4 regions of the Bacillus altaicus genome follow, and region 4 is predicted to be linked to each of the others. Evidence: riboswitches for the same ligand, from Rfam matches in the RefSeq annotation. Region 4 holds a riboswitch; each other region holds the start of a gene.

Region 1 (4,921 bases), 1.8 Mb from region 4:
CGCTCATGTCTTTGAAGTTTTCTTTTGTTTCTGCAAAACGAATACGATTAAATAAGTTGTAATGAGGGTTTGAATCGAGTTCGTGCCCTTCTTCTACAATAAAGCGACCAATCTTTGTTGGGGCTTGTTCTGTTTTTGCGTGACGTTCTACTTTTCGCTTTGAAATTTTTAATAATTCACCATTCAAAAATTCTTTTAAAGAGCTATCTTCATACTCTTCAGCGTCTAATGTTTGAAAATGTTTATAGCGTTTATCAACTGCTTCACCTTTACCTTCTACTTGTACTACATAAAAGGAAAGAAAATTTATTTCAAAATCCATATTTATCACCTTGTTTCATTTCATTAACTCTTATCAGTATAGAGATGGAAAAAACTTTCGTCAATTTATATAAGGAAGGGGGAGTCCCTTCCTTATATATTTGTTATTTTCGAAATTAAAATCCGTCTTCTAATGCTGAAAATGGAATGTTTAGTCTATTTTCTACTGTACGTAAACGCTGATTTAAGCGGTTTAATCTACGCGTATGACGCTCAACTGTGTTTTCTAGTTGACGTACTCTTTGCTCAAGCTCATTTACTCGTCTTTCTAGTTGACGGTTTCCAGTGCCAGGGAAAGAGATTGGAAGTTGAAATTGGCGATTTGGATCATATGGATTAATTTGCTCTGCTTGATCTATATATTGTTGGTATTGTGCTTGTAAATCATACTGAGGTTGGTAACCATATTGGTTATATGGATCATAAGGATTGTAGGGATACATAAAAACTCCTCCATTTCTTAAAGGTGGGTTGAATTCATCATAATGTATGTGTGAAAGCGGAGTAGTGGCACGGCAAATACCTATATACGCTGAAGTGAATGATTGTTTTTACCTATAAAAGCTCGGTTTAAGTTGTTTAATAAGGATCACATATGAGAAATCGGTATTACGGTTTTTGAAATATGCAGGTGAGTAGAGAGGTGAAATGAAGGAGTTTTACATTTGTATTTCATCTGTTTAATGGTATATACTGGATAGAGATAGGTTACATAAAAGTTACAATCTTATCAAACTCGAAAATTTATATAAATATGTATAGACATTTACAAAAGAAAAGAGTAATTTAAATAGAGTAAAAAACAACTTGTAACATTTTCTAAATATATTGTAAAATGATTGTAACAAAACATACATAAAAATGAAATAATGTTGGGGAAAAGGAGAGAGTATATTGTTCCGAAAAATAAAGGGTATATTAGTAGGGGTGCTATGTGTAGCTGTAGTAAGTGGTTGTGGTACAAAAGTAAGTGATGTGGCATTAGTAAGTGATTTTGGTGGGAACGTTGTAGAGGCTAAGGCTGATGTACAGGATTCAATTAGCTTAGTGGATGGGCGTACTGGTACTGAAGTGAAAAAAATAGACTTATCGAGTTTAGGTTATTTTGAAGATGAGGCGAAATTCAAAAAATCGGTAACGAAGGTTGCAGGTGAAGTCGGGAAAAGCGTTGATAAAAAGATGGTCCCTTCACGTATAGCGCCTGATGGATCATGGCAAGAAGGAAAGCCTTCTTATGAATTAATGGAAAAAGAATTAGTAGACAAATTATTAAATGTAGGTATGTGGGATTCTTCTTATCAGTTACCAATTGTTGAGAAAAAGCCTACCGCAACATTAAGTGATGCGCAAGGAAGTGGCACGGTAATTGGTAGATATGAAACGAATTTAGGTGGCTCAGCAGGTGGCCGTATTGAAAATATTCGTTTGTCAGCAGCGAGCATAAATGGGGTTGTATTAGCAAAAGGAGACAGTTTCTCTTTTAATGCATTAATCGGTGATACAACGCCAGATAAAGGATATCAATTAGGTAAAGAAATTGTAGATGGTAAATTAGTAGATGGTTATGGTGGTGGCGTTTGTCAAACATCATCAACTCTATACAATGCAGCAGATCAAGCTGGTTTAAAAATGGTAGAGAGAACTACACATTCTAAAACAGTCGGTTATGTCCCGCAGGGAAGAGATGCTACAATTGCGTATCCATATTTAGACTTAGTATTTGAAAACACGAATGATGCTCCTGTTAAGCTTTATATGGGTATACAAGGTGGAAAGTTAGTTGCTGAAGTACATAAGATGAAATAAATATGTAGTTAAAGGATAATAAAGTAAAAGATTTATAGTTTCTATAATTGAAGCCATCTCTTCTGAATTTTAGAGGAGATGGCTTTTTATGTACAGTTTATTAAGAATAGTAAATGGATGTATTACTAGTATGTCCGAAAAAGAGCGGGATTTAATTCTTAGTTTTCCTATTGACATTGTTTTAATTTGGCTGTATTCTTCATAATAACAACTAAATAAATGGAAAAATTTATTAGTTTTCTTATCAAGAGAGATGGAGGGACTGGCCCGGTGAAATCTCAGCAACAGGCTAAAAAAGCACTGTGCTAATTCCAGCAAACGTAAAAGGCGTTTGGAAGATGAAGGGAAATGGATTAACATTCAACTCTTCTTATATGTGTAAGAAGAGTTTTTTGTTTAGAGAGGGGGGATAGGGTGAAATTTGATGTAACGTATTTTTTAGAAAGTTTTCCGCAATTATTTAAATATGTATACATAACTTTAGGGATTACTGTTGTTTCAATGATTATTTCTTTCGTTATAGGAGTGGGCTTGGCGATCATTACAAAAAATAAAACGAAATTTTTATATCCAATTGTCAGGGTGTATATTTCTTTCTTTAGAGGAACGCCATTATTAGTTCAATTGTTTGTGTTGTATTTCGGATTGCCGCAAATTTTCCCAACTTTTACAGTGCTTACAGCTATGCAAGCAACTTTAATTGGCCTCAGTTTAAATAATGCTGCTTATTTGTCAGAAATCATTCGAGGTTCATTAAATGCTGTAGAAACTGGGCAAATGGATGCTTGTTTATCAGTTGGAATGACAAAAGCACAAGCGATGCGACAAATTATCTTTCCGCAGGCTATTCGTGTAGCAGTGCCGTCACTTGGAAATAATTTTGTTGGATTGTTAAAAGAATCTTCGTTATCTTTTGCACTTGGAGTGGCTGAAATATTAGCACAAGCGAAAATGCTAGCTGCGCAATCGTATCGTTATATGGAAAGTTATTTAGCGGTAGCGATTGTGTATTGGATTATTACAATCGTAATTAACTGGGGACAGAAAAAGTTGGAGAAGAAACTTGATGCACCGTATTTATAAGAGAAATGAGGTGATATATGTGATTGAGCTAAAAGATTTGTATAAATCTTACAAACATAATGAAGTGCTGAAAGGAATCTCACTTACTGTCAAAAAAGGGGAAGTGGTAGTAATTATTGGACCTTCTGGTTCAGGGAAATCGACATTACTACGATGTTTAAATTTATTAGAACAACCGGATGATGGCAGTATTAGAATTGAAGATTTAGAGATTCATACGAAAAAACTTTATCAAAAAGAAATAATAAAATTACGCAAAAAAACAGCAATGGTTTTTCAAAATTATAATTTATTTAAAAATAAAACAGCATTGCAAAATATTACAACGCCATTAACGGTTGTGCAGAAAAAGAGTGACGAAGAGGCAAAGAGAATAGCGAGAGAAATATTAAAACAAGTAGGCTTAGCTGATAAAGAAAAATTTTATCCGACAATGTTATCAGGGGGGCAACAGCAAAGGATAGGGATTGCTAGGGCAATGGCTTTAAATCCAGCTGTATTATTGTTTGATGAACCGACTTCAGCGCTTGATCCAGAATTAGTTAATGAGGTATTGCTAGTTATTAAGGATTTGGCAAGACAGCATATAACGATGGTTATTGTTACACATGAAATGCATTTTGCAAAAGAGGTGGCGGATCGCATTATATTTATGGCTGATGGAATTATCGTAGAGCAGGGAAAACCAGAAGAGATTTTCCAAAACCCACAAAATGAACGTACGAAAAAGTTTTTAAGGCAATTAAATGCTTCTGAAGAAGGCAATCATTTCGTTATTTAGGAGGAAGAGTTATGAGAAAATCGTCATTATTACTAACATTAGCATTAACACTATCAGTGGGGGCTTTGTCTGCATGTGGTTCTAATGCAGCAAGTAAAAAGACAGATGAAAAAGTAGTGAAAGTTGGGACTTCTGCAGGTCGTAGCCCATTTATATTTAAAGAGGGTGAGAAAGTAAAAGGTTTTGATGCTGAAATTATTGAAGCGGCTGCTAAAAAAGCTGGATATAAAGTAGAATGGAATGTTTCTGATTTTGAAGGATTATTCGGTTTATTAGATTCAGGCCGTATTGATACGATTGCAAATGAACTATCCGTTTCTCCGGAAAGAAAAAAGAAATATGATTTTTCGATCCCATATGTGTATTCAGGTTCTGTTTTTGCGGTGAAGAAAAATAATAATACAATTAAATCGCTAGAGGATCTAAAAGGAAAGACTGTAGGTGTTGGACTTGGTACAGCAGGAGAGCAAGAGTTAAAAGCTTTAAATAAAAATAATGCTTTTACGATTAAAACGTACTCAGAGGATCCGACAGCGGAATTGAATGAAGTAGGATTTGGACGCGTCGATGCTTATTATAATGATAAAGTTCAAGTGGAAACAACAATAACAAAGGCGAAACTAGATAATGTCAAAGTTGGATTTGGTCCACTTGAATGGGGAGAGATTGCATTTCCATTTGCAAAAAAGAGTGAAAAGTTAGAAGATATAAATAAAGCGTTAAAAGAATTAGAACAAGATGGAACATTAAGCGATATATCGAAAAAGTGGCTAAAAGTTGATGCTACAAAAAAACAAAATTAAGGTGTATTCGTTGAATAGGCCTATTGCCTATCAACTTACATAAAAAACTAAAGGGAACTGGAGAGGAAGTTATTCATGGTACAAATTCATCCGAAAACACATATTGGTCATGTGGAATTTAAAGTTA
Region 2 (4,921 bases), 2.6 Mb from region 4:
CGGAGTAATGAATTGGAAATACCTCTTTCATCACGTGCTTCCTGTGATAAGGCTGCATGTGACATTTTTGCTGGATATGAAAGAATAGATTCAACAGCTCCTAGACTAACCGCAAAAACGGGCAGTTTAACTTTTGATAAGAATTGGCGCAGTGCATCTTCGGATTGTAAGGTGAAAGATAAAACAGCCCCAGCCGATGTTGCTTGATTTTGTTGAATACTATAACCAAGATGTGATTGTAATCCAGGGTAATAGACATTTTGAACTTTAGAGTGCTCTTGTAAAAAATGTGCGATTTTGTTGGCACCTGCAGCTGAATGTTCGAGACGTACATGCAGTGTTTTAATGCCGCGAAGCACGAGAGAACAATCTTGCGGTCCTAAAATAGCACCAAAAGCGTTTTGTAGAAAGCCGAGCTTTTGAGCAAGCTCTTCATCTTTTACGACAGCTAATCCGGCGGTGACATCACTATGACCAGCAATAAATTTTGTTGCACTATGAAGAACAACATCGGCGCCAAGGTCAAGTGGCTTTTGAAATAGTGGTGTCAAAAATGTATTATCAACAAAAGTAAGAGCATCAATAGATTTTGCAAGATTAGAAACAGCACGAATATCTGTCACTTTTAAAAGTGGGTTAGAAGGTGTTTCTACATAAAAGAGCTTCGTATTTGGTTTAATGTTTTCTTTTACTTCTTCCACATTGGTCATATCAACAAATGTATGTGAAACACCATAACGGGAGAGAACTTCAGTAACAATTCGATAAGTGCCTCCATATACATCTTCTGAAATAAGAACATGGTCACCTTGTGAAAGAAGGAGAAATGCAGTAGAAATGGCTGCAATGCCTGATGCAAAGGCAAATCCTTTTGTCCCGCCTTCTAATAAAGCAATGATATCTTCAAGAGCTTCACGTGTTGGATTTCCAGATCTACTATAGTCATACTTTCCGAAAGCATCTACATCGAACTGATGAAATGTTGATGTGTTATAGATGGGAACGTTAACAGCTCCTGTGTGTGAGTCATGCTTGTATTGATTATGCAGTAAAAGCGTATCTATGGAATAGCTCATATTTTTACACCTTCTTTTACAAGTTTAATTGCTTGCTTTAAGTCTTGAATTAAATCATTGCTATTTTCGATGCCGACTGAAAAACGGAGAAGACGATTACACACACCGCGTGCTGTTCGAATATCTTCTGGAATATCGGCATGAGTTTGCGTTGCTGGATAAGTCATTAAACTTTCGACGCCGCCAAGACTTTCAGCAAATGTAATTAAGGATAAAGATTGTAAGAAAGGATTAATCCAAGTTTCATCTTGAAGGCGAAATGAAATCATACCACCTCTTCCTGGATAAAATACATCTGTCACACCATCTTCATCATTTAAATAAGCAACAATTGCATGAGCATTTTCTTCATGCTGTTTCATGCGGAGTGCTAAAGTTTTCATCCCTCGAATTAATAGCCATGAATCAAACGGGCTTAAGACAGCACCAGAGGCATTATGATAATGAGCAAGCTCCTCGCAAAGAGATTTCCCTTTCGCAACGACAAGTCCGCTTAGTACATCGTTATGTCCGCCTAAATATTTAGTTGCGCTATGAAGGACGATGTTTGCACCTTCTGTTAATGGTTGCTGTATATAAGGTGTATAGAACGTGTTATCTACAATAAGAAGTAGTCCGTGCCTTTTCGCTACACTTGCTACACTTACGATATCAGTTACTTGCATTAATGGATTAGTCGGTGTTTCTATGAAAATAGCCTTCGTTTGAGATGTGATTGCTTGCTCAATTTGTTTAATAGATTGTGTATCTACGTATCTACATCGAATATTCCACTTGTCTTCATGTTCGGAAAATAGACGATATGTTCCTCCGTATAAGTCTTCGGATACGATAAGCTCATCTCCGGAACGGAATAGTGAAAGGACAAGGAGAACAGCCGCCATTCCTGAACTACAGGCATACCCTTGTTCACCGCTTTCTAAGTCTGCAATTGCCTGTTCTAAAAGACCGCGAGTCGGATTTCCAGTTCTTGAATAGTCAAAGCCAGTAGATTTACCAATTCCTTCGTGACGATAAGCAGTTGAGAAATAAACAGGTGGATTAACAGTTCCTGTTGTAGCTTCGCTACGGTTCCCGATTTGTGCTAGTTTTGTTTCGATTGTTGACATGTGAAAATTCCCCCTTTTTAAAGTGAACGACTAAGTGAAAATAAAAAAAGCCTTCTAAGAAGAAGGCTTTCGGATTGAATAGAGTCTTCTTCTCATCTGTCAAATCTTTAACAATTTGCTGGAATTAGCACCTTATTAACGAATGAATGTTAATGGTTGCTGAGGCGTCATAGGGCCAGTCCCTCTACCTCTCTAGATAAGAATGTGCGTATGAAATTTTTATTATGTTTTTAACTTTACAACAAAAGATAATTGAATTGCAACTTTATTTTAAATAATTTTTATTTTTCCGCAAGTGTCATTGACTTTTATTTTAGTGCATGCTAAATTTATAAAAAATTAACAAACATTGTTAAAAGGGGAACGTATTTCCTTTTAGCTACATAAATAAAATAATAAAGACAAACTCTTATTGAGAGCGGTGGAGGGAAAGGCCCTGTGAAACCCAGCAACCTTCAAACTAAATGTTTGAAACGGTGCTAAAACCTGCAAAACGTGTGTTTTGCATAATAAGAGGAGGAACAATTATGTCCCCCTCTTCAAAGTGAAGAGGGGGTTTTTATATTGATAGAAATGAGGGAGATTCGTGAAATTACTAGATTTATTATCAAAAGGAATTGTAATAGGTGATGGTGCGGTTGGAACGTTATTACATTCACATGGTTTACAAAGTAGTTTTGAAGAATTGAATTTGTCTGATCCGGACTTAATTATATCGATCCATAAACAATATGTAGCTGCTGGAGCGGATGTTATTCAAACGAATACGTATGGTGCGAATGAAGCGAAACTCCGCATGTATGGTCTAGAAAATCAAGTTGTCCAAATTAATAAAGCGGCAGTGAATATTGCGAAAGCATCAGTAACAGAGCGGAATGCAATTTTAGGGACAATTGGAGGTATGAAACATATTGGTGCTGTTACAACGACTGATATAGAGCGAGAATTTATGTTACTTGAGCAGGCAGGTGCTTTACTAGAAGAACAGGTTGATGGATTACTATTAGAAACTTTTTATGATGAATTTGAATTATTGCATGCCGTTAAAGTATTGCGTAAACAAACGAATATTCCGATTGTTGCTCAGTTAGCGTTACATGAGGCAGGTACGACTCAAAATGGGAATGATGTCAATGAAGTATTAAAACAGCTTTTGGATTACGGTGCCAATGTTGTTGGATTGAACTGTCAACTAGGGCCACTTCATATGACGGAAGCTTTCAAGATGATATCGATTCCTCAAAATGGCTATTTATCAGCATATCCGAATGCAGGTCTCCCGAATTATGTGGAAGGGCGTTACGTATATGAGGGAAGTCCAGCGTATTTTGAAGAGATGACACCAAACTTTATTGAACAAGGTATTCGTTTATTAGGTGGTTGTTGTGGTACTACCCCGGAACATATTGAAGGAATGAAACGTGCTATCGCAAATGTTGCACCTGTAATAGCAAAGGAGACGATTCAAAGGCCTAAAGTGGTCCATACACAGGAGAAGCGTTCGAGAGCTCATGTCACTCTCGCAGAAAAGGCAAAGAAACAAACGACAGTTGTAGTGGAATTAGATCCACCGAAAACGTTAGACACGCAGCGATTTTTTGAAGGGGCAAGAGCACTGAAAAGGGCTGGAGCGGATGCTATTACCCTAGCAGATAATTCATTAGCATCTCCTCGCGTTTCGAATATGGCTATGGGTGCATTATTAACGAAGCATGATATTCCAGTATTGACGCACTTAACGTGTAGAGACCATAACGTCATTGGACTACAGTCTCACTTGCTTGGATTATCAGCATTAGGTATGGAGGAAGTGCTAGCTTTAACTGGTGATCCAGCGCGCGTTGGTGATTTTCCAGGTGCAACTTCTGTATATGATTTGTCATCTATAGAGCTAATTAAAATGATTAAAGAGATGAACGACGGTCGCTCTATTTTAGGGAAATCAATTGGTCCGGCAACAAGATTTTCTGTCGGAGGGGCATTCAATCCTCATGTAAGGCATTTAAAAGCAGCGGTAAAGCGAATGGAACGAAAAATTGATGCTGGAGCAGAATATTTCTTAACTCAGCCAATTTATGATGTAGCTTTAATTAAAGAAGTATATGAAGCGACAAAGCATTTGGAACAACCCATCTTTATTGGAATTATGCCGTTAGTAAGTAAGCGGAATGCAGATTTTCTTCATTTTGAAGTACCGGGTATTACGCTCCCTGAAGAGATAAGACAAAGAATGGATGGACATGAAACGAAAGAGGCTGCTATCGAGGAAGGAATTCGTATTTCACAAGAGTTGATTGATGCGGCAATGAAATATTTTAACGGTATTTATCTTATTACGCCGTTTTTAAAATATGAAATTACAGAACATCTCGTGAAATATGTGAGAGAAAAGCAAGAAGTGAAAGAGGGTATTAATTGATGAAACGAATAGAAGAGAGATTACAACATGAAATTTTAATATTAGATGGTGCAATGGGAACGATGATCCAGCAAGAAGACTTAACAGCGGAAGATTTTGGAGGAGAAGAATACGAAGGTTGTAATGAATATTTAGTAAAAACAAGACCGGATGTGATTTTAAATATTCATAAAGTCTACATTGAAGCTGGTGCAGATATTATTGAAACGAATACGTTTGGTGCAACAAATATTGTATTAAGTGATTATGCATTGTCTCATTTAGATGAAGAGTTAAACGAAAGGGCAGCGCTTTTGGCGAAGCGAGCAGTCAAAGAA
Region 3 (4,921 bases), 1.6 Mb from region 4:
AAAAACTGACCGTTTTATATCGCGAATACCACAAAAACGTAAAACCCCTCGTTTCATCATAATCCAATCTGCTGATCGATATAATAGGGCCACGTACCATAACGGTGAGTCTAACGTATTAATAACCCACGCCTTCTTTCCTTTCAATAAGCCTTTCGGTAATGATCCCTCATATTTATAAGCAAATCCAGCTACAAAAATACGATCGATAAATCCTTTTAAAATAGCAGGCATGCCCCACCACCATATCGGATATATGAAAAGAAGAATATCCGCCTTCTGCACTAATTCTCTATATCGCTCCGTCTCTTCTTCATGTAATAAATCACGTCTTTTTTTCTCTTCATTAAATACAAGCACTGGATCAAATTGTTCTCTATACAAATCAAGTATTGTAACAGAATGATTTGTTTCCCCAAGTCCTTTTTGCACATGCTCTAAAATCGCCCCGTTTAAGCTTGAAGGATTAGGATGAGCGTATATAATTAGTACGTTCACTACAAAACAACTCCTTCTTTAGTTAAAGTTTCCCCTTCTTTAACATCTTCTCTACAATTCGCACATTTTTCGAACTTTGTAACAAACGATTTAATACTGTTAGTAACTCTTCTTTTTCTAAACCGTTCAGTTTCTCTTTAACCGTACTCTCACCAGCACCTTGAATATCATACACAACTGCCGCCATATGTTTACAATAATTTTCATAAGGACACTCGCAGCTACTTTCTGTAAAATCTTCAAGATCAATAATCACTTCATAGTTTCCTGCATTTCCAGTAACGAAAGCAAATACTTTCTTGTCGTGTATTTCAACATCTTCTACATGTCCCTCTTCATAATATTCATATCCTCTATCTATAATGTACTTTGGAATCGATTTCGTTATATCTTTTAATAAGTACGCATACATCACAACACCTCTTCCTTTAATTCCCTTTTGACTTCCAAAATACTGCATGTTATTCTAATAACTGTCAAGTAGCGAGTCTACGTGACAAAACGACTGACACCTATTCGGCGAAGGTGTCTCTTTTCATTTGCAGCCGATATGAAGTGCCTCTTTCAGGCACATTCAATCTTTGACACTACACACTCAACACCCATTCCCTTGTATCAGGCTGCTTTAGCAGTCTTTTACTCTACATACTTCGTTATTTCAAGACAAAAAGAGAGCCTAGCTCCCTTTTCCCGCTTTATAAAATACCCCTTTTTCAGCATAGCGATATTCATCATCAGCTAAAGTAATTTTCCCATCCAGTTTGAGTTCATCTAATAGTCTTGATAAATAAAATTGATGTAACATTTTTTTAGTGAATTTTCCTTCATGATGCGAAACGATATGTTCTTGAATATCTAACAATGATATTGGCTTATCTTGCTCTATCATATATTCATAAACTGTACTACGCAGTTTTACGTATTTTTCGAGTGTCACAGTACTTCGCAACCCCTTTCTTCTTATTATATGTTTTCGTAATCGGTTTTTTTGCAACAAAAAAACCTCTCCGATAAGAAGAAGTTACGTATATCTTCGTCTTATCTCCCAGAACAAATATGTTCTGCTGGAATTAGCACCTGCATCGCGGTTGCTGGGTTTCATCGGGCCAGTCCCTCCACCTCTCTGGATAAGAAAATATTCACTTTAAATTTAACTATACGTAATTTTATTATAATTGTCAAATAAATATAAAAATTATATTTTCTTCTTTATTGTTCATACTACAAAAAGATGTACAAAAGGAGGCTACTACGTTGAAAAAGAATGCTCGTGGATACGTACAAGATTCTTTTCAATCATTACAAGAAGCGAAACATTGTTTAGAAGATGCATTACAAACTGTTGAAGAAGATTTTAATCGTGCACGTATTGAACAATCCCTTTACGCTGTAGAACAAGCATTACAAAGATGCGATTATACCGTTCATATTTTAGAACAAGAATGAAAACTTCCCATCAAAAGATGGGAAGTTTTTCTAAATGGCATACTTCATCATTATTACCGTTATTATTAAAAAATATACAGAATTAACAATTTCTAAAATCCCTACTTTTAATATAGAAATCTTTTTGCCATACAACATAATGGCCCGAATTACACTTGGTACAAATATGAGTGAACACCATGGATTTATAGCAAATACAATTACCGTCAATACAATATGATATCCCCAACATATAAAACGATACTTCGAATTGTTTTTTTCACGAATCATCGTTTTCACATAAAACGTACTTCCTAAAAAATATAGAAATGAAATAAGCGCAATGAATAATGCTGTTCTATCAATAAATTTCATTGAGAAATAATAACTTATTAAACCACCCATACAGAACACTATAATCGCGCAAATGTCATTTAGTAATGCTCGTTCATTTTTTTGACGAGCGTAATACATATTTACAATAAACAATGGAATCATTAATACTGCGAATAAAAGAATTCGCCATTCATATAATAAAGAAATCATCCCAAATACGAATGCAATGCTAAAATAAACAATTGCAGCGTGTAGAAATTCTTTTTTTCGTCTTTGCCTTATGTACATAAGAAATGGATAAGTAGCTAGATAGATAAAGAACCAGGCTAAAAACAGTGGAATATGATAAAAAGTAGGTTTACCAAGTAATACACTTAATAGAAATGGTATGACAAGCATCGCCCATGCTCCATGTTGCTTCGGAATAACTAACGTCATTAACTATACACCTCCCTCTTGAAAATAGTTCTCACCTACTATTATACAAATAATTTCATATAATAACGGATATATATTGAATCTATTTTTTGACAATAAAAAATGCTCCTTACAATATGTAAGAAGCATGAAAGAGGCAAACGAATATGTAAGTCGCGACCCTACCTTATATGAGTATGCTTTTCTATGTCACGTTATGCTCATCTAATATACCGTATTTCTTTTTAAATCTTGTGAGGATCGTAATCCATGACGTGCTAAATAACAGAAGGAAAATAACATTCGATATCGCGTGACTAAGATCGAATGAAAAACTTGCGACATAGTAAGCAATAACTGTTTCCCACGTTGCTTCCTGTATAAAGCCAAGAAGTCCCCAAAAGTTCATAATCCAGCCAAATAGAAATCCAACGACAAATCCATATATGAGTCGTCCCCATAGTTTTTTCATCAAAAATGTATTTCGGAGTAATCCTGCTATAAACCCGATCATGCCCCAAGAGAACATTTGCCACGGAGTCCACGGACCTTGTCCTAAAAAAATGTTAGATACAATAGCCGCCGTTGCCCCAATCATAAAGCCAGTTTCACTCCCAAAAACAATTGCAGAAACGATAATGACAAAAGAAGTCGGTTGTACACTCGGTAAAATAGAAAATGGTACCCGGCTAACCGCTGCAATCGCCGCTAACACAGCAACGATAACAATTTCACGTGAAACAAACGCCTTCCTTTCAAAACGGACATAGAAAGGTAACATAATGATAGCTAATAAAAACAAACTACTTACCATGTAATACCCGTCCATAATAAGAGTCGTAAAGAGTAGTGTACATATTACAACGGCAAAAACAAATATTATAAATGCAACATATCGTTTGGACACGCTTCGTACACATCCTCCCACGTTAATGCAAATGGCAACTCTCTACGGATGAATCGGTTAATAGATGTTGTATAAAAGAAGTTACCACTAAAGAACTCTTTCGGTGCATCATTCATAATAACTTTCCCGTCAAATAACATCATACATTGATCAACGTATTTCGCTGCAAACTCAATATCATGCGTTGCCATTACAATTGTTGTACCTTCTTTTTGCAACTGTTTAAATAGCTCTCCTATTCTTTCCTTTTTCCATGGATCGAGTCCCTTTGTCGGCTCATCCAGTAATAATAAAGTTGGCTTTGATAATAACGTTGTACATAATGCGAGTAATTGTTGCTCTCCGCCGCTACAATCATGTGGATGGCGCTCTTTAAGTGAATCTAACCAGAACTTTTTCAACATTTCTTCTGCTATTACTTTTCCCTCTTCGCCATATAATTCATGGGCACGCTCATAAACCTCTTCCCATACTGTATCAAATGTAAAATGATAGTACGGATGTTGCGATACGTACCCTATACTTTTAAATCGTTCTTTCGAATCAATTTTATGTATCACTTTTCCATTCCACTTTACCTTACCTCTTCTAGCTTTTTGTAATCCTGCTAAAATCGTTAACAGTGTAGACTTCCCAGTTCCGTTTTTCCCAACTAGAGCTGTCCATTTTCCCTTTTCGATGTTCACTGTTAAATCTCGTAAAATAAGTGGACTATTTTTTTCATATTGAAAAGATATATGTTCTGCACTTAAAACTACTTCTTGCTTTTCACATTGTTCTACTTGCCCATTCCTATATGATATCGCTGAAAAATCATTCATTTTCATTTGCGCTTCGCGCACTGTAAATGGAATATCTTCTACATTCCACTCTAAAAACAATCTTGGAATTTGCGGAATGAATGGACGGAACTTTTCTACTTCCCACATGTTCGCTATCACACTTTTAGGAATATCATCGTAAACAATTTTCCCGTTATTCATACAAACGACACGAGTCGCTAGCGACATCACTTCATCTAAACGATGTTCACTTAAAACTATCGTAATTCCAAGTTCTTCATTAATACGTTTTAACAATCCTAAAAACTCTTTCGCAGCAATCGGATCTAGCTGCGCTGTCGGTTCATCCAGTAATAGTAGCTTCGGCTGCATGACTAATACTGCTGCTAAATTTACTAGTTGTTTTTGACCACCAGATAAAGTATGAACAGATTGATGTAACAAATCTTGAAATCCTAAAAAGCTAATAAGTTCCGCTATTCTTTTTTGAATAATATGTGATGGTAGCCCGATATTTTCTAACGAGAATGCTAATTCTTGAATAACTGTATCCATT
Region 4 (4,921 bases):
AAGCGTGCTGCAATGAATAGAAGATTGGGGTTATGAGTTTTAGAGGAAATAAGGGAGGAATTCAAATGTATTTACACGGCACAAGCCGAATCAATGGGCAAGGACACTTAGAAATTGGAGGGTGCGATACGACGCAACTAGCAAAACAATACGGAACACCACTTTATGTATACGATGAAGAGTCAATTCAAGGGAAATGTCGTGCGTTTCATCGTGCTTTTAAAGAAAGTGGTTTCTCTTATCAAGTAGCATATGCTAGCAAGGCGTTCTTGTGCATGGAGATGTGCCGAGTAGCTCGTGAAGAAAATATGTCTTTAGACGTTGTCTCTGGAGGAGAATTATATACTGCACTTCAAGCAGGATTTCCGGCATCGCGCATTCATTTTCACGGAAATAATAAAACAGAAGAAGAAATGATTATGGCTCTTCAGGCGAATATTGGTTGTTTTGTGGTAGATAATTTCTTAGAATTAGAAATTTTACATGATTTAGCAGTGCAACATGGGAAATTTGTGAACATATTAATCCGTGTAACGCCTGGAGTAGAGGCACATACACACGAATATATAACAACAGGTCAAGAGGATTCGAAATTTGGGTTTGGTGTTTCAAATGGTCAAGCGATGCAAGCAATTGAGCTAGCTTTGCAAAAATCAAGTTATAATGTGCTAGGAATTCACTCGCACATCGGATCGCAAATATTTGAAACGGCTGGTTTTGTTCGAGCAATTGAAGTACTACGTCAATTTTTAGAAGAAGTGAGAGAGCGAACAAACTATGTGGTGAAAGTATTAAATGTCGGCGGAGGTTTCGGTATACGTTATACGGAGTCTGATACACCGTTAACACTTGAAACGTATGTGCACGCTGTAACAAGTAAGGTGAGAGAGCTGTTTACATTATGTGAATATCCGCTTCCTGAAATATGGATTGAGCCAGGGCGTAGTATTGTAGGGGATGCGGGAACAACAATTTATACAGTCGGAGCGGTGAAAGAGATTCCAGGCATAAGAAAATATGTTTCAGTCGATGGTGGGATGACAGATAATTTAAGGCCGGCTCTATATGGAGCGCGTTATGAGGCGATATTGGCGAATCGAGGGAATGATGAAAATGAGGAACTTGTTTCGATTGCTGGGAAATGTTGTGAAAGTGGAGATATGCTGATTTGGGATATTAATCTTCCTAAAGTTGCTTCTTCTGATTTACTAGCGATTTCTTGTACAGGGGCATATGGGTACTCGATGGCTAATAATTATAATCGTATTCGTAGACCGGCTGTAGTCTTTGCAAAAGGCGGAACATCACAAATTGTTGTAGAACGTGAAACATATGAAAATATTATTGGGAACGATCGCATACGTATTAAAGAACTTGTTTAAAAATGAAAAAAGGAGTTGTTCAGGATGGGCAATTCCTTTTTTATAAAATAAAATAATTAAAATATATCGGAAAACTAGGATTGAAAAAAATCAGAATTGTGATAAAATACAAATACAAAGCTTATCAAGAGAAGCTGAGGGAACTGGCCCTACGAAGCTCGGCAACCTGCTTATAGAAAGCAAGGTGCTAAATCCAGCAAAATGGAATCCATTTTGAAAGATAAGGTAAAATATATTACCGAACAGTCTTTTCGAAATGGGAAAGATTTTTTTTATGAATAAAAAGGGGGGCTGTTTGCGTGAGCGTACGGGAACATTTTGATGAAGTATCTGAGAAAATTCAAGCGATGCTTGCTGATATGAAATATGGTTCAATTACAATTGTGGTGCAAGATGGAAAAGTAATTCAATTAGAAAAAAGTGAAAAAGTACGTTTAAAGTGAAAAGCGCTGACTAGAAAAACTAGAGGCGGTTTTAATCTATTTTAATAGGTTAAAACCGTCTTTTTGCTTTTACAGGGGGAAGAAACATGTTGACGTATGAAAAGTGGGAAGAAAATCGTGTTTCATTTTCAGAAGAAGATGAAACGAAAGGCGCGCTATCCGTATTAAGTTGGGCTTATAAAGAATATAAAGATGAAGTTGTATACGCGTGTAGCTTCGGAGTGGAAGGCATGGTTTTACTGCATCTTATAAACCAAGTAAATCCATCTGCTAAAGTTGTATTTTTGGATACAAATGTTCATTTTCAAGAAACGTATGAATTAATTCAAAAAGTACGAGAACGATTTCCTTCATTAAATATTATAGAAAAACAGCCGGAACTTACACTTGATGAACAAGCGAAGTTGCATGGTGAGAAACTATGGGAAAGCAATCCGAATCTCTGTTGTAAGATCAGGAAGATTTTACCGTTAGAAAAATCACTTGCAGCGGAAAAAGCGTGGATATCGGGTTTAAGAAGGGAACAATCAGAAACGCGTAAGCATACAAAGTTTATAAATCAAGATCATCGTTTTCAATCTATTAAAGTTTGTCCGCTTATCCATTGGACGTGGAAAGAAGTGTGGCGATATGTATATAAACATAACTTGCCGTACAACCCATTGCATGATGTTGGATATCCAAGTATTGGGTGTGAGAAATGTACGCTACCTGTAGGAGCCGATGGTGATTCAAGAGATGGTAGATGGGCCGGGAAAATGAAAACTGAATGCGGTCTTCATTACCAATAAGATGAATCTTGAAATAAAGCTAAGAGGGGATATAGAAAATGACTACAATAAACGAATTAATAAACCGTGTAGATGAGACATACGACGTATCACAAATTGAAAAAGAAATTAAATTAGACAACATTGCGTTAAGTGATTTAGAACTGCTAGCGACAGGGGGATATAGTCCGCTTACTGGTTTTTTAGGAAAAAAAGATTATGATTCGGTTGTAGAAACGCTTCGTTTAGCAAATGGTAGCGTGTGGAGTATACCAATTACATTACCGGTAACAGAAGAAGTAGCAGAGGGACTGAAAGTTGGAGAAGAAGTAAAACTTGTTAACGATGGAAATGTATGTGGTGTTATTCAAATAGAAGATATTTTTGTACCTGATAAAGAAAAAGAAGCGTTACTTGTATATAAAACGACGGATGAGGCTCATCCAGGAGTAAAAAAATTATATGAGCGACCAAACGTTTACGTTGGAGGAGCTATTATTCTTACAAAACGTTTTGGGAATAATCCATTTCCTTCTTATCATTTAGATCCAATTGAAACGAGAGAAGAATTTAAAAAACGTGGCTGGAAAACAGTAGTCGGATTTCAAACGAGAAACCCGGTACATCGTGCTCATGAATATATTCAAAAGTCTGCTCTTGAAATTGTAGACGGTCTCTTTTTAAATCCACTTGTTGGGGAAACAAAGTCAGATGATATTCCTGCTGATGTAAGGATGGAAAGCTATGAAGTACTACTTCAAAACTATTATCCGAAAAACCGTGTCTTTTTAGGTGTATTTCCTGCAGCAATGCGTTACGCAGGACCAAGGGAAGCGATATTTCATGCACTAGTAAGAAAGAACTTTGGTTGCACCCACTTTATTGTAGGGCGTGATCATGCCGGGATAGGAGACTATTACGGAACATATGAAGCGCAGGAAATCTTTACGAATTTTACAGTAGAAGAGTTAGGGATTACGCCGTTATTTTTTGAACATAGTTTTTACTGCACTAAATGTGAAGCAATGGCTTCAACGAAAACGTGTCCGCATGGAAAAGAAGACCGTGTCATCTTTTCAGGTACGAAAGTACGAGAAATGTTAAGAAATGGTGAGATTCCGCCGAGTACATTTAGTCGTAAAGAAGTAGTGGAAGTGCTGATTAAAGGTTTGAAAAAAGAAGTAGTAACAGAATAGGGAGAGAATGAGATGGATACGAATATTACTTGGCATACAGCTTCTGTTTCAAAAGATGAGAGAAGAGTGAAGAATGGGCATCACAGTTTTGTAGTTTGGTTTACTGGTTTATCAGCTTCGGGTAAATCTACAGTAGCGAATGCGGTTGCTCGTAAACTGTTTGAAAAGAATATCGGAAATTATGTGCTAGATGGGGATAATATTCGCCACGGTTTAAATAAAGATTTAGGTTTTTCTGAAAGTGATCGTATGGAAAATATAAGACGTATTGGTGAAGTGGCGAAGCTATTTGTAGATCAAGGAACTGTTGTCCTTACAGCGTTTATTTCACCATTTCGAGTAGACAGAAAACAAGTTAGAGATCTATTAGCGGCAGATGAGTTTATTGAAGTCTTTGTGAAGTGTCCGATTGAAGAGTGTGAGAAACGTGATCCGAAAGGACTTTATAAAAAGGCGAGAAAAGGTGATATTAAAGAGTTTACGGGAATTGATTCACCGTATGAGGAACCAGAACAAGCGGAATTAATTGTAGAAACGCACAAGTATTCTATTGAAGAATGTGCAGAACAAATCGTGAAATACTTACAAGAGCGTAGTTTTATATAGGGGGATTAAAAATGAGTTATGAAAAAGTATGGGCTAATAATGAAAAATTAAATCAGACTGAGAAAAACAAATTAGAAAAAGATGGATTGGAAATCTTTAATGATATTCCATACTACGCAGAAAATGGATTCGAATCTATTCCGAAAGAAGAGTGGGACGCATTTAAATGGGCAGGATTGTATTTGCAAAGACCGAAAGAAGCTGGCTATTTTATGATGCGGGTAAATATTCCTTCAGGGATTATTACAAATGCACAGGCAGAAGTGCTAGCTTCCATCGCTGAAGATTATGGGCGTGATGTGTTAGATATTACGACAAGACAGGCGATTCAGTTTCATTGGTTAGAAATTCAGCAAATTCCAGATATTTTTAAAAGATTAGCGAGAGTTGGTTTATCTTCAGCAGGGGCATGTGGTGATATTACGCGTAATATTACAGGTAATCCACTTGCTGGAATTGATGCGAATGAACTATTTGATACAACATCCATTGTTAAAGAAATATACGATTACTTCCAACATAAT

What was found. A riboswitch is a leader RNA that binds a small molecule or an ion and turns the genes downstream of it on or off. The one in region 4 is predicted to bind S-adenosylmethionine.
Region 1: it holds a riboswitch for S-adenosylmethionine, as region 4 does, so the genes downstream of both, ACE38F_RS11550 (amino acid ABC transporter permease) here and ACE38F_RS20810 (YezD family protein) in region 4, are expected to answer to the same signal.
Region 2: it holds a riboswitch for S-adenosylmethionine, as region 4 does, so the genes downstream of both, ACE38F_RS07670 (bifunctional homocysteine S-methyltransferase/methylenetetrahydrofolate reductase) here and ACE38F_RS20810 (YezD family protein) in region 4, are expected to answer to the same signal.
Region 3: it holds a riboswitch for S-adenosylmethionine, as region 4 does, so the genes downstream of both, ACE38F_RS12520 (hypothetical protein) here and ACE38F_RS20810 (YezD family protein) in region 4, are expected to answer to the same signal.

What each region holds. Positions count from the first base shown of each region.
Region 1 is NZ_CM143394.1:2,204,002-2,208,922, forward strand. It holds gene ACE38F_RS11535 (DUF3900 domain-containing protein) at 1-322, opposite strand, end outside; gene ACE38F_RS11540 (hypothetical protein) at 438-764, opposite strand; gene ACE38F_RS11545 (VanW family protein) at 1,216-2,127, shown strand; SAM riboswitch class I at 2,366-2,472, shown strand; gene ACE38F_RS11550 (amino acid ABC transporter permease) at 2,542-3,210, shown strand; gene ACE38F_RS11555 (amino acid ABC transporter ATP-binding protein) at 3,230-3,991, shown strand; gene ACE38F_RS11560 (amino acid ABC transporter substrate-binding protein) at 4,003-4,794, shown strand; gene ACE38F_RS11565 (VOC family protein) at 4,870-4,921, shown strand, end outside.
Region 2 is NZ_CM143394.1:1,461,734-1,466,654, forward strand. It holds gene metC (cystathionine beta-lyase) at 1-1,076, opposite strand, end outside; gene metI (cystathionine gamma-synthase/O-acetylhomoserine thiolyase) at 1,073-2,185, opposite strand; SAM riboswitch class I at 2,275-2,388, opposite strand; SAM riboswitch class I at 2,592-2,701, shown strand; gene ACE38F_RS07670 (bifunctional homocysteine S-methyltransferase/methylenetetrahydrofolate reductase) at 2,772-4,604, shown strand; gene metH (methionine synthase) at 4,604-4,921, shown strand, end outside.
Region 3 is NZ_CM143394.1:2,394,113-2,399,033, reverse strand. It holds gene ACE38F_RS12530 (NAD(P)H-dependent oxidoreductase) at 1-498, opposite strand, end outside; gene ACE38F_RS12525 (SWIM zinc finger family protein) at 521-910, opposite strand; gene ACE38F_RS12520 (hypothetical protein) at 1,175-1,495, opposite strand; SAM riboswitch class I at 1,534-1,632, opposite strand; gene ACE38F_RS12515 (hypothetical protein) at 1,753-1,944, shown strand; gene ACE38F_RS12510 (YwiC-like family protein) at 1,975-2,697, opposite strand; gene ACE38F_RS12505 (ECF transporter S component) at 2,882-3,583, opposite strand; gene ACE38F_RS12500 (ABC transporter ATP-binding protein) at 3,556-4,921, opposite strand, start outside.
Region 4 is NZ_CM143394.1:4,027,770-4,032,690, reverse strand. It holds gene lysA (diaminopimelate decarboxylase) at 66-1,382, shown strand; SAM riboswitch class I at 1,501-1,609, shown strand; gene ACE38F_RS20810 (YezD family protein) at 1,682-1,825, shown strand; gene ACE38F_RS20805 (phosphoadenylyl-sulfate reductase) at 1,912-2,616, shown strand; gene sat (sulfate adenylyltransferase) at 2,655-3,791, shown strand; gene cysC (adenylyl-sulfate kinase) at 3,804-4,397, shown strand; gene ACE38F_RS20790 (nitrite/sulfite reductase) at 4,409-4,921, shown strand, end outside.